One region of the Streptomyces venetus genome, then DNA from elsewhere that is predicted to be linked to it. Evidence: riboswitches for the same ligand, from Rfam matches in the RefSeq annotation. Region 1 holds a riboswitch; the other holds the start of a gene.

Evidence for each region. Region 1 has a riboswitch for ZMP and ZTP ahead of ABEA82_RS33835 (bifunctional 5,10-methylenetetrahydrofolate dehydrogenase/5,10-methenyltetrahydrofolate cyclohydrolase). Riboswitches for the same ligand answer to the same signal wherever they lie in the genome.
Region 2: another riboswitch for ZMP and ZTP. It lies ahead of ABEA82_RS07740 (glycine hydroxymethyltransferase); the one in region 1 lies ahead of ABEA82_RS33835 (bifunctional 5,10-methylenetetrahydrofolate dehydrogenase/5,10-methenyltetrahydrofolate cyclohydrolase).

What each region holds. Positions count from the first base shown of each region.
Region 1 is NZ_BAABET010000013.1:55,017-60,418, reverse strand. It holds gene ABEA82_RS33850 (phosphatase PAP2 family protein) at 164-715, opposite strand; gene ABEA82_RS33845 (SRPBCC family protein) at 1,354-1,818, opposite strand; gene ABEA82_RS33840 (TetR/AcrR family transcriptional regulator) at 1,865-2,473, shown strand; ZMP/ZTP riboswitch at 2,661-2,746, shown strand; gene ABEA82_RS33835 (bifunctional 5,10-methylenetetrahydrofolate dehydrogenase/5,10-methenyltetrahydrofolate cyclohydrolase) at 2,769-3,635, shown strand; partial or broken gene ABEA82_RS38770 (serine/threonine-protein phosphatase) at 3,665-3,817, shown strand; gene ABEA82_RS33830 (hypothetical protein) at 3,912-4,034, opposite strand; gene ABEA82_RS33825 (alpha/beta fold hydrolase) at 4,318-5,010, opposite strand.
Region 2 is NZ_BAABET010000002.1:618,412-623,813, reverse strand. It holds gene pabB (aminodeoxychorismate synthase component I) at 1-117, opposite strand, end outside; gene ABEA82_RS07755 (antibiotic biosynthesis monooxygenase) at 148-726, opposite strand; gene ABEA82_RS07750 (hypothetical protein) at 1,124-1,477, shown strand; gene ABEA82_RS07745 (glutathionylspermidine synthase family protein) at 1,493-2,674, shown strand; ZMP/ZTP riboswitch at 2,800-2,886, shown strand; gene ABEA82_RS07740 (glycine hydroxymethyltransferase) at 2,921-4,369, shown strand; gene ABEA82_RS07735 (hypothetical protein) at 4,383-5,153, opposite strand.

The DNA.
Region 1 (5,402 bases):
GGAGGCCGCCGCAGAAGCGTTCCCCGAGCCGGAGGCTGTGGTGATGGGAAAACAGACCGTGTTTCTACGGCGACGTCAATCACGAGGCTCATCTGTTCGACTTGCTGACGCGCTCCCGGATGCTCGGTCTGCTGATTGTGGAACCGCGACCACTCCCCGCAGCTCAAATCAGCCAGCGGCGCAGGATCAGGCCCAGGGAACGGCGGGTGAGCCAGGCGCTGGCCAGGCCGATGGCGGCGCCGGCGGCAACGTCGGTGGGGTAGTGGGAGCCGCTTTGCACCCGCTCGAGGGCGACCATGGCGGTCGGCAGGGCGCACGCCGTGGCGGCGGCCGGCCATGCGGGTGCCGCGGCAGCGGTGAATGCCACCGCGGCCGCGGTGTGCCCGGAGGGGAAGGAGGAGGAGTCGGGGCGGTCGTCGACCTCGTCGTGGGGGAACCATTCTTTCGGTGGCCGAGGCCGGTCGGCCACCTGCTTGCACAGCCCGTTCGAGATCAGCTGTGCGAGAACCAGAGCGGCCAGGCCATTGACTGCCGCCTTACGGCCGCGCCACCCGCCCAGCGACGCCATCGCGGCGGCGGCGCCGCACCACAGCTTGGTGCTCTCAGCAGTTTCCTCCACTGCCGAAAGCACCTTGCCGACGCTGGGCGGGATGCGGAAGGCCACCCTCTGCGTCACCACTCGATCAGCTTCGCGCAATCCCGTCATCAGCCTCATGAACTGCAGGTTTCCCAAGAGCGCCGAGGTAAGCCGCGCGAGGCGGGATCAGCCTCTCCTGGCCTGCCACACCGGCACTTTGCCAACAACCAGCGACAGAAGCTTTTTGGGCTGGTCGGTGGTGCGTGTGGGGACGCGGGGTGTCCGTGTCGGCGACGGGGACCGGTAAGAGGCTGGCATCGATCCGGGTGGCGGACGAGCTCGGCGTGCGGCTGGTGCTGTTTGTGGTGTCCCGGGCCCACCCGTGCGAACGACCCGTGCACCCCGTCGCGGTGACCGCTACTCCCGTCAAGGCCGCCATACGCAGTGAACGTTCCCGCCGCCTCCATCCGCCGAACGCGCTCTCGACTTGCTGGCGACCTTATCCCTGACGATCAGCCACTGCCTGCCGCAGCATCCCAGATCAGAAACACGCACTCATGCCGCGAGCAGTGTGTCCCGTACTCGGTCGATACCGTCGCCGCGGCGGTCAGCGCTCGGGGCACATCCGTCCTCATTCCAGCGCCCCGAGGGCGACGTCCGCCCCGCACTCGGCACTGGTTAAGACGCAGTGCCGGCTAGAGGAGCCCGTGCCCGAGGGCAGGGCCCCGTGGGTGTGTCAGGCCTGCGCCTGGGGGAAGGGGCAGCATCTGTCGACGTCAGGATTCGGCGGCGGACACGTGGCGAGCCAGCTCGCTGGCCAGGCGTCGCATGACCGTGCGGTTGGCGTGCCGCATCGTGTTCCGCACGAGGGGGGCCAGCAGCCGGTCGGCGAGAGGGGCGTGCACCCACGTGTACGTGAACGAGATGTGAGTCCCACCGGTTCGCAGCGGTTCGATGGCGTAGGTGCCGTGAGCCAGTCGCCGACCGGCCGCGCTGACGTTGTGTTCGACGATGCGCCGCGGCGCCTCGGCCTCGATGACCTTGATAGTGACATCGGTCTTCGTGCCGCCCAGCGCAGCGGTGACCGTGGCGCACGATCCGATGCCCCGGGCGGGGCCGCTGTAGCGCCAGTTGGTCAGGTAGTGGTCGGTGAACCGCTCGTGGTGGGCCATGACATCGAGGAAGCCGTAGACCTGCTCGGGAGTCTGAGGCACGTCGATCGACACGGTGACAGGCTTCATGTACCACACGGTACATGCGGCATGTACCGATTGGTACAGTCGTGACGTGGTGACCACGGACGACTCGCATCCCAAGGGCGAGGCTGAGCAAGGCGCGCTTGGGGATCGGCGCGCACAACTGGTGGACGCGGCTGTCGACCACGTCGCGGCACACGGCATCGCGGACCTGAGCCTGCGCGGGCTGGGCGCCGCGATCGGTGTCAGTCACCGCATGCTGATCCACTACTTCGGCTCCAAGGAACAGTTGCTCGTCGAGATCGTCCGGACGTCGGAGCGGCGCCAGCGCGATGTGCTGTCCCGGCTGCGCCTGGAGCCCGGTCTCTCGCCCGCCGATGTCGCGCGGCTGCTGTGGCGGCAACTGACGGACCCTCGGCTGGCCGGTCAGGAACGGCTTTTCTTCGAAATCTGCGGGCACGCGCTGCGCGGCCGTCCCGAGGCCGTCCCGGTCCTCGAAGGCCTTGTGACGGACTGGCTGGAGCCGCTCGTAGCTGCTGAGGTCGGTGCGGGGGCGGAGCCTGACGCGGCCCGGAAGCGGGCCAGGCTGGGACTTGCCACCGTCCGCGGTCTGCTGCTCGACCTGCTCGCTACCGGTGACCGCGCCGGCGTCGACGCGGCGATGGAGGAGTTCCTCCGGCTCTACTACGGCTCGGAGTGACGAGTCACCGATCAGGCAAAGCGGCTGGGCCAGACGTCCCTCGACCTGCTTCGCAGCGTCGATGCCGTGTGTGGCTGCGTCAGGAGTGTTCACGTGATCTGGCGTCATTGCGGAGGGGCGGCCCTTCGCGCGTCGCTTCCACCCGAGGGCGCTGATCGGTGTGTGCATGCTGCGTCTACTACAGTGCAGCGTGGGCCGTGACTGGCGCTGAGGTGGAGCACCACCGGGGAGCGGTCTGACGTGACGTCGATGCCGTGCGCCTGGGCGAGTGGTCAGCAACGCCTGGAGGGCAACGATGTCTCCGATTCAGACGGCCCGGATCATGGACGGCACCAGCCTTGCCAAACGCATCGTCGACGAGGCCGCTGCCAAGGCGGCGGAGATCTCACGGCGCACGGGGACCCGTCCCTGTCTGGCGACGGTGCTGGTAGGAGAGGATCCCGCGTCGGCCACGTACGTCCGCATGAAACGAGCGCGGTGCGCGAAGGCGGGCATTAAGTCCCGGCATATCGGTCTGCCCGCCACCACCACGACCGCCGAACTGATCGACACCCTCGCGGGCCTGTCCAGCGATTCGGAAGTGCACGGCATCCTGCTCCAGCACCCCTGCGGCCCGCACATCGACGAGCGAGCGGCGTTCGAGGCCATCGCTCCGGAGAAGGACGTCGACGGGGTCACGATGCATTCCTTCGCCGCGATGAGCTTCGCGCTGCCGGGCTTCGTGTCCTGCACTCCGGGCGGGATCATGCGGTTGCTGGAAGCGTACGACGTCGAACTCGCAGGCAAGCACGCCGTCGTGGTGGGTCGCAGCGCGATTCTCGGCAAACCGGCGGGGATGCTCCTGCTCGCCGAGGACGCAACGGTGACGTACTGCCACTCCCGGACGACCGACCTGTCGGCGGTCGTCCGGGAAGCGGACGTCGTGGTAGCAGCCGTGGGGCAGCCCCGGCTGATCCGCGGTGAGGACATCAAGCCTGGCGCGGTCGTGATCGACGCCGGCTACAACCCGGGAAACGTCGGCGACGTGGACTACGACACCGCCCTCACCCGAGCTGGTCTGATCACACCGGTTCCCGGTGGCGTCGGGCCGATGACCATTGCCGTCCTGCTCACGCAGACCGTGCAGGCCGCGGCGAACCAGCTCGGAATGCAGCACCAGTGATGGCCTCGCGAGCAGCTCACTGACTTCTGATGGCGCCGTTGAAGGTGAGCCGGTCGACGATGGCGGCGCAGAGACGGGGGCCGCCCAGCCATCTCCCGATCGGATTCGGCGGCCCCTTCGGCATCACCGCCTGCGACGTCCAGACGTTCCCCTTCGAGGCCGGCGACCTGCTGTTCCCCTACACCGACGGCGTCACCGAAGCCCGCAACAGCGAAGGACTCTTCTCCCCCCCTCACCGAACAAGCGCCCAAGTGGACCAAGGACGATCCCGACGAACTACTGCACCATCTCCAGGGCGACCTGCTGGCCCATGTTGTCGTACTGCCAGATCGGCTTGTCGAGCCCTGCGATCGGCAAGGTGACGTAGTCACCGGCGAACACCGCAGCGCCGAAAGGCACGCCATATGCAGGGGAGGGCCTGGGCAGTGATCCGGCCACGATGCCGTAAGCCGCGCCCGCCACTGATCCGTAGGCTCAATGAGCGATGGTGCTCGTGAGCCAGGCGGCATCGTCAGGAAGCCGACGCTGGGTGAAGCCCTCGATCACCCACTTCGCCGCACTGGCGGTCCTGCTCATGCCCGAGGGGCACAAACACCTTGCAACAAGGCGCAGTCCGGCCCGCCCCCCGCGAGAACTAACTTGGTGCCATCACGGCCACCTGATCCGCCGGACAGCGCCTACCCTAGGGCGCCACGGCAGCCGCGGCCCGTTTGATGAGGTCGGCCACTGCATCCGGTTGTGACACGTACACGGAATGGCTGGCCGCGGCCTCGACGGTGGTCGAGCCGGCTCGGCCGGCCATGGTGCGCTGGGCGGGTGGGGGGATCATCTTGTCCTCGGTGGTGAGCATGTACCAGCTCGGTTTGGTGCGCCAGGCGGCCTGAGTGACCTGCTGGCCGAGGGCGTCCACCCCCCAGGGGACCTGCGAGTCGGCCATGAACGCGGCTGGATCGGCGGGCAGGTCGCCGGCGAACGCTGTGTGGAAGCTGTCCCGGTCGAGGAACAGCAAGCCGTCCTTGGGCGGCAGGATCGGCGGTCCGGGCACGTCGGTGGGGAAACCGGAGATGAGCGTGTTGACCGACTCGCCCGCGTCCGGCACGAAGCCCGCGATGTAGACCAGTGCCGCCACGTTCGGGTTGGTGCCTGCTTCGGTGATGACTGCGCCGCCGTAGGAGTGACCGACCAGCACGACCGGGCTGTCCTGAGCGTCGACGATCAACCGCGTTGCGGCGGTGTCTCCCTGCAGCGACAGGGTCGGGTTCTGCACCACGCGGACGCGGTAGCCGTCGCGGGTGAGCAGGTCGTAGACCGGCCGCCAGCCGGACCCGTCCACGAAACCGCCGTGTACCAGAACGATCGCGGGCCTGTCAGCCATGGAACGGTGTCCTTTCGGCGAAGCCGGAGGTGTCGACTCACCAAGCAAATCCCGGCGGGGCAACCACCGCACGCCGAGCCCCGCCAGGGGCAGCCGAAAGATGGACTTCGCCCACGCCTGCCCCGACATCACAGTGGCCCGCCGCCCGGCCCGCCGCGACACCGCCGAAGCCGTCGTCGGCGCCGTCACCCGCTCCCGGCAGTTTCATCCAGTCGGATATGGCTGGCACATTCCCGGGAGACACTTCAGGACGACCCACGCGAGGCTCCGGACGCTGACTCTCGCCGACGACCTGACCATCACTCGCATGGGATACGGCGCTATGCAGCTGGCCGGACCCGGAGTCTTCGGGCCGCCCAAGGACCGTCGCCGCGACGGCCAGGGCGGCGTCA
Region 2 (5,402 bases), on a different contig from region 1:
TTCACCGGCGGGGGTGTCGTTGCGGACCACCACCGGCTCCTCGCCGTTCACTTCGGCGATCAACTGGAACAGGTTGTACGTGTACGAGTCGTAATTGTCGATGAGCAGGGTCTTCACCCGCCCACCTCCCTCTGTTCGTTCGCGGGCCTAGGTGGCCCGGCGTTTGTGCCGCCCGCGCAGCGCCTGGAGCGACGGGTACAGCCATTTCCGGAAGAAACGCTGGAGCCGAGGCATGAGAATCCAGGTGACAAGGGCTGTCACACACAGACACAACAGGAGCGTGCGAATCAGGGCGTTGAGGTCACCGAGATAGGGAAGCACCGTCAGATTGAACAGGAGCACCGGCGGAAATACCGCGCTCATATTCACGAACCACAGTTTCCATTTCGACGGCGGAGCCGGCGGCTTGGGAGTCAGCGTCTGCGCGTCGAACCAGGCCCGGGCGCCCGGCACCCTCCTGCGCTCCGCCTCCCGGGCGACGCCCTCCAGCCGGGCGTCCCACTGTGCCCGGGAGGGCGATTGCTCCCAGGCCAGAGCCGAACCCTCGCTGGCGAAGCGATAGACGACATGCCACTCCGCCTCTCCGTCGACAAGTACCCCACCCCCCAGGAACCCCGGCTGCCGCGCGGTCGCGCCCAGCATGGCCCACCCCCAGGAGTGGAAGTCGGCCGCACGGCCCGGCAGCACGCGATAGGCCACGGTGACCGTGACGGGATTACTGGCCACGCCGTCCCTTACGGAAAGCGCTCCCTGCGCGTTCAAGATTCAACAAACAATTTTCCGGCTGCTCGCGGACTGTCCAGATGATTGGAGACTTTCGGCAGATGGGAAAGCCCTTCCGATCACTGCGGCGGCACCGCCCCCGGGGCTGGGGTGGTCACCGACCCGCGCTGGAGGGCGAGGTCGGCAACAGGAACGAGGCGGGCGCCAGCCCGTCGATGAGCCGCACCGCCGATCGGCACCGGCACCGGCACTGGCACCAAGGGCGCACACCATTCCAAAAATCACAAAACGACGGCAGGGGAGGGGATCCCGGGCGGGGGGCCGTGCGCGACCGCTCACACCGCTCTCTAGGCTGACCGCTCGGCAGTACATGACGGGGACACGACGGGGAGACACGGACATGGCGGAAACACGGCGACGACTGCGCTCGAGCACGGTGGTGCTGGGCGGCATGGGGGTCCTCGCGGCGGCCCTGTCCGCCTGCGGCTCCGACCCGGACCGCCGCTGTGTCGACCGGGACAGCTACGACTACATCAACGGCTACAAGATCGTCGCCGACAAGAACTGCGCGTCGGGCAGCTCCTCCTCGGGCAAGGGCCGCAAGAAGACCGGCAAGACCAAGGGCACGGACGCCGACTGGTACTACGACGCCGACGTCAGCAGCGGCTACGCCGACAACGGCACCTTCAGCCGCAGCGAGGCCGTCGACCGGGGCGGCTTCGGCTGCTCGGGCTCCGGCAGCGGCGGCGGCTGACCGGGACGCACGCAGATGGAACGCCGCACCATCGAACCCCGCCCCGACTGGCAGCCGACCGTCGAGGAACAGGGCCTGATCTACCCCCTCACCCGCTACCCCGACGACTCCCTGCGCCCCTACTGGGACGAGAGCGCCTACTACGTCTTCACCCTCCCGGAGGTCGAGGCACTGGAGGAGGTGGTCGAGGAACTCCACCGCATGTGCCTGGCGGCGGCCGAACACATCGTCGCCGAGGACCGTTTCGCGGACCTCGGCATCACCGATCCCCGGGTGGCCCGGGCGGTCGCCGAGGCCTGGCGCCGCCGCGCCGAACTCCCCTCCGTCTACGGCCGCTTCGACCTCCGCTACGACGGCACCGGCCCGGCCAAGCTCCTGGAGTACAACGCCGACACCCCCACCTCACTGGTGGAGGCGGCGTCCCCCCAGTGGTTCTGGATGGAGGACCGCTTCCCCGGCGCCGACCAGTGGAACTCCCTCCACGAGCGCCTCCTGGCCGCCTGGCGGAAACAGGCCGCCCTCCTCCCGCCCGGCAGCCCCCTGTACTTCGCGTACTCCTCCGCCGACGAGCTCGGTGAGGACATGATGACGGTCGCCTACCTCAAGGAGACGGCCGAGCAGGCGGGCCTGGCGACCGACTGGATCGCCATGGAGGAGATCGGCTGGGACCGCCTCTCCGGCCGCTTCGTCGACAACCGCCTCCGCTTCATCCGCAGCATCTTCAAGCTCTACCCGTGGGAGTGGCTCACCACCGACCGTTTCGCGGACCACGTCCTCGACACCCTCGACAACGGCGGCGGCACGGGCTCCACCCTGTGGATAGAACCGGCCTGGAAGATGCTCCTCAGCAACAAGGCCCTCCTGGCGATCCTCTGGGAGCTGTATCCCGGCCACCCGAACCTCCTCCCCGCGTACCTGGACGGCCCCCGAGACCTGCCCGCCACGGGCTGGGTCGCCAAGCCCCTCCTCGGCCGCGAGGGCGCGGGCGTCACGATCCACGAGCCCGGCACGGCCCCCGCCCTGCGCGACGAACCCTGCTGCTACCAGCAGCTCGCCCCCCTCCCCGACTTCGACGGCAACCGGGTCGTCCTGGGCGCCTGGGTGGTGGAGAACGAGTCGGCGGGCCTGGGCATCCGGGAGTCCTCAGGCTTGATCACGGACGAGTACGCCCGCTTCCTGCCCCACGTGATCCTCTAGACAGGGTGCGGGGGTCTCGCCCTTGAGGGGCGCGGGGAACTGCGCGATCAACCACAATGCACCCGCACCCGGCACCGACGAGCAACCCGGCAGACGCTCCCCGCCCACCCCACCCGGTAGGCTGACCACCGGGCCGTGACTGGCGCGCTGGGATGGGACCAACCATCGGGGAGCGGCCCGAGCAGACAGAGCCGTGCGCCTGGGCCGTACCGTGAACGCTGAACACAACGTCCGGAGGTCCCATCCATGTCAGCCGAGCCCCTCTCCACCGCTTCCACCGCCTACCGCGCCGCCCTCGACGTCATCCGCGCCGTCGAACCCCGTGTAGCGGACGCCATCGGCCAGGAGGTCGCCGACCAGCGCGAGATGCTCAAGCTGATCGCCTCCGAGAACTACGCCTCCCCGGCCACGCTCCTGACGATGGGCAACTGGTTCAGCGACAAGTACGCCGAGGGCACCATCGGCCGCCGCTTCTACGCCGGCTGCCGCAACGTCGACACCGTCGAGTCCCTCGCCGCCGAGCACGCCAAGGAGCTCTTCGGCGCCCGTCACGCCTACGTCCAGCCGCACTCCGGCATCGACGCCAACCTCGTCGCCTTCTGGGCCGTCCTCGGCGCCCGTGTCGAGGTGCCCTTCCTGGAGAAGACCGGCGTCCGCCAGATCAACGACCTGACCGAGGCCGACTGGGCCGAGCTGCGCCAGGCCTTCGGCAACCAGCGGATGCTCGGCATGTCCCTGGACGCCGGCGGCCACCTCACCCACGGCTTCCGCCCGAACATCTCCGGCAAGATGTTCGACCAGCGCTCCTACGGCACGGACCCGGCCACCGGCCTCATCGACTACGAGGCCCTGCGCGCCCAGGCCCGCGAGTTCAAGCCCCTGATCATCGTCGCGGGCTACTCGGCCTACCCCCGCCTGGTGAACTTCCGGATCATGCGCGAGATCGCCGACGAGGTCGGCGCGACGCTCATGGTCGACATGGCCCACTTCGCCGGCCTGGTCGCGGGCAAGGTGCTCACCGGCGACTTCGACCCGGTCCCGCACGCCCAGATCGTGACGACGACCACCCACAAGTCGCTGCGCGGCCCCCGCGGCGGCATGGTCCTGTGCGACGACTCGCTGAAGGATCAGGTCGACCGGGGCTGCCCGATGGTCCTCGGCGGTCCGCTGCCGCACGTCATGGCCGCCAAGGCGGTCGCCCTCGCGGAGGCCCGCCAGGAGTCCTTCCGCGACTACGCCCAGCGCATCGTCGACAACTCCCGCGCTCTCGCCGAGGGCCTGATGCGCCGCGGCGCGACGCTGGTGACGGGCGGCACGGACAACCACCTGAACCTGATCGACGTCGCCTCCTCCTACGGCCTCACCGGCCGCCAGGCCGAGGCCGCCCTGCTCGACTCGGGCATCGTCACCAACCGCAACGCGATCCCCGCCGACCCGAACGGCGCCTGGTACACCTCCGGCATCCGCATCGGCACCCCGGCCCTGACCACCCGTGGTCTCGGCACGGCGGAGATGGACGAGGTGGCCGGTCTGATCGACCGTGTCCTCACCGCGGCGGAGGCGGGCACGACCAAGTCGGGCGCCCCCTCCAAGGCGTCCCACGTCCTCGACGCGAAGATCGCCGACGAGATCTCGCACCGCGCGACCGACCTCGTGGCCGGTTTCCCGCTGTACCCGGAGATCGACCTGGGCTGATGCCCACGGCTCGTCATTCGTCCAGGTCGATCAGCACCTGACGCGGCCCCTCCCGTGGCGGTCCGGCTTCCCGCCGGGCCGCCACGCGGCGTGTCAGCAGCGTGCCGCCGACGCCGGCCGCGAGCCCCGCCACCAGCCCCACGACCGCCCACCGGACGTCACCCCGCGCCGGACCGGACAGGTCACCCGCGGCAGTCACCGGACCGGACAGGTCACCTTCGGCGGTGCTCCCGCCGGGCCCGCCCGCCACGGCGCCGTCGCCGAGCAGCCGTGCCAGATCCAGCCGCTCGAAGACCGAGCGCGGCGCCCGGTGCCAGCGGATGTCGTCGTCCTCCACGGTGGGACTGGGATCCGAACGCACCCAGGGCGTGCCGTCCCCGGCCACGAACAGCTGGTCCTGACGCTCGACGGCCACGTCCCCGCCCGGCGGCCGGTTCGTACTCGGCCGGCCGCCGACCCCGGACAGCCCCCAGAGCACCGTGAGCCGCACCCGCGGGAAGTCCCCCTCCGCCCAGTCCGCCGGCACCCGCTCCGTCTCCGTGTGCGTGGGCTGCAACAGCTGCCACAGCCGGGCGAAGTCACGCTGGCCCGAGCGCACGGACGCGGTCCGCCCCGTGCCGCCCGCGACGACCATCGCCACGTCGGGAACGTCCCGCCCCCGCGCCGGGAAGCCCACGGCGGTGGTCAGAGCCGCGCCCCCGGCCAGAGCCGCGGCGGTCGTCACCGCCGCACTCCCGGCCAGGGCGGCCACCAGCGCCACCGCGACCACCAGCACACGCCTCACGTGCCGGGCGGCCCAGCCGCGACGGGGACTCACCGGGCGGCCGACCGCGTACGCGGACCAGCGGCTCGACCGGGGCCCCGCCGACCGGCCCACGCGCCCGAGGCCGGCCACGGGCCCGCCGGAGGACGGCCCGGTGCGGCAGCGCCGCACCCTCGCCGCGGTCCTCGGCCCGCCCGGCACCCCCACCTCATGTCCACCGCACCGCGAACCGCGCGCCGCGCTCCTCTCCGACCCGCCCGGGCACCGCGC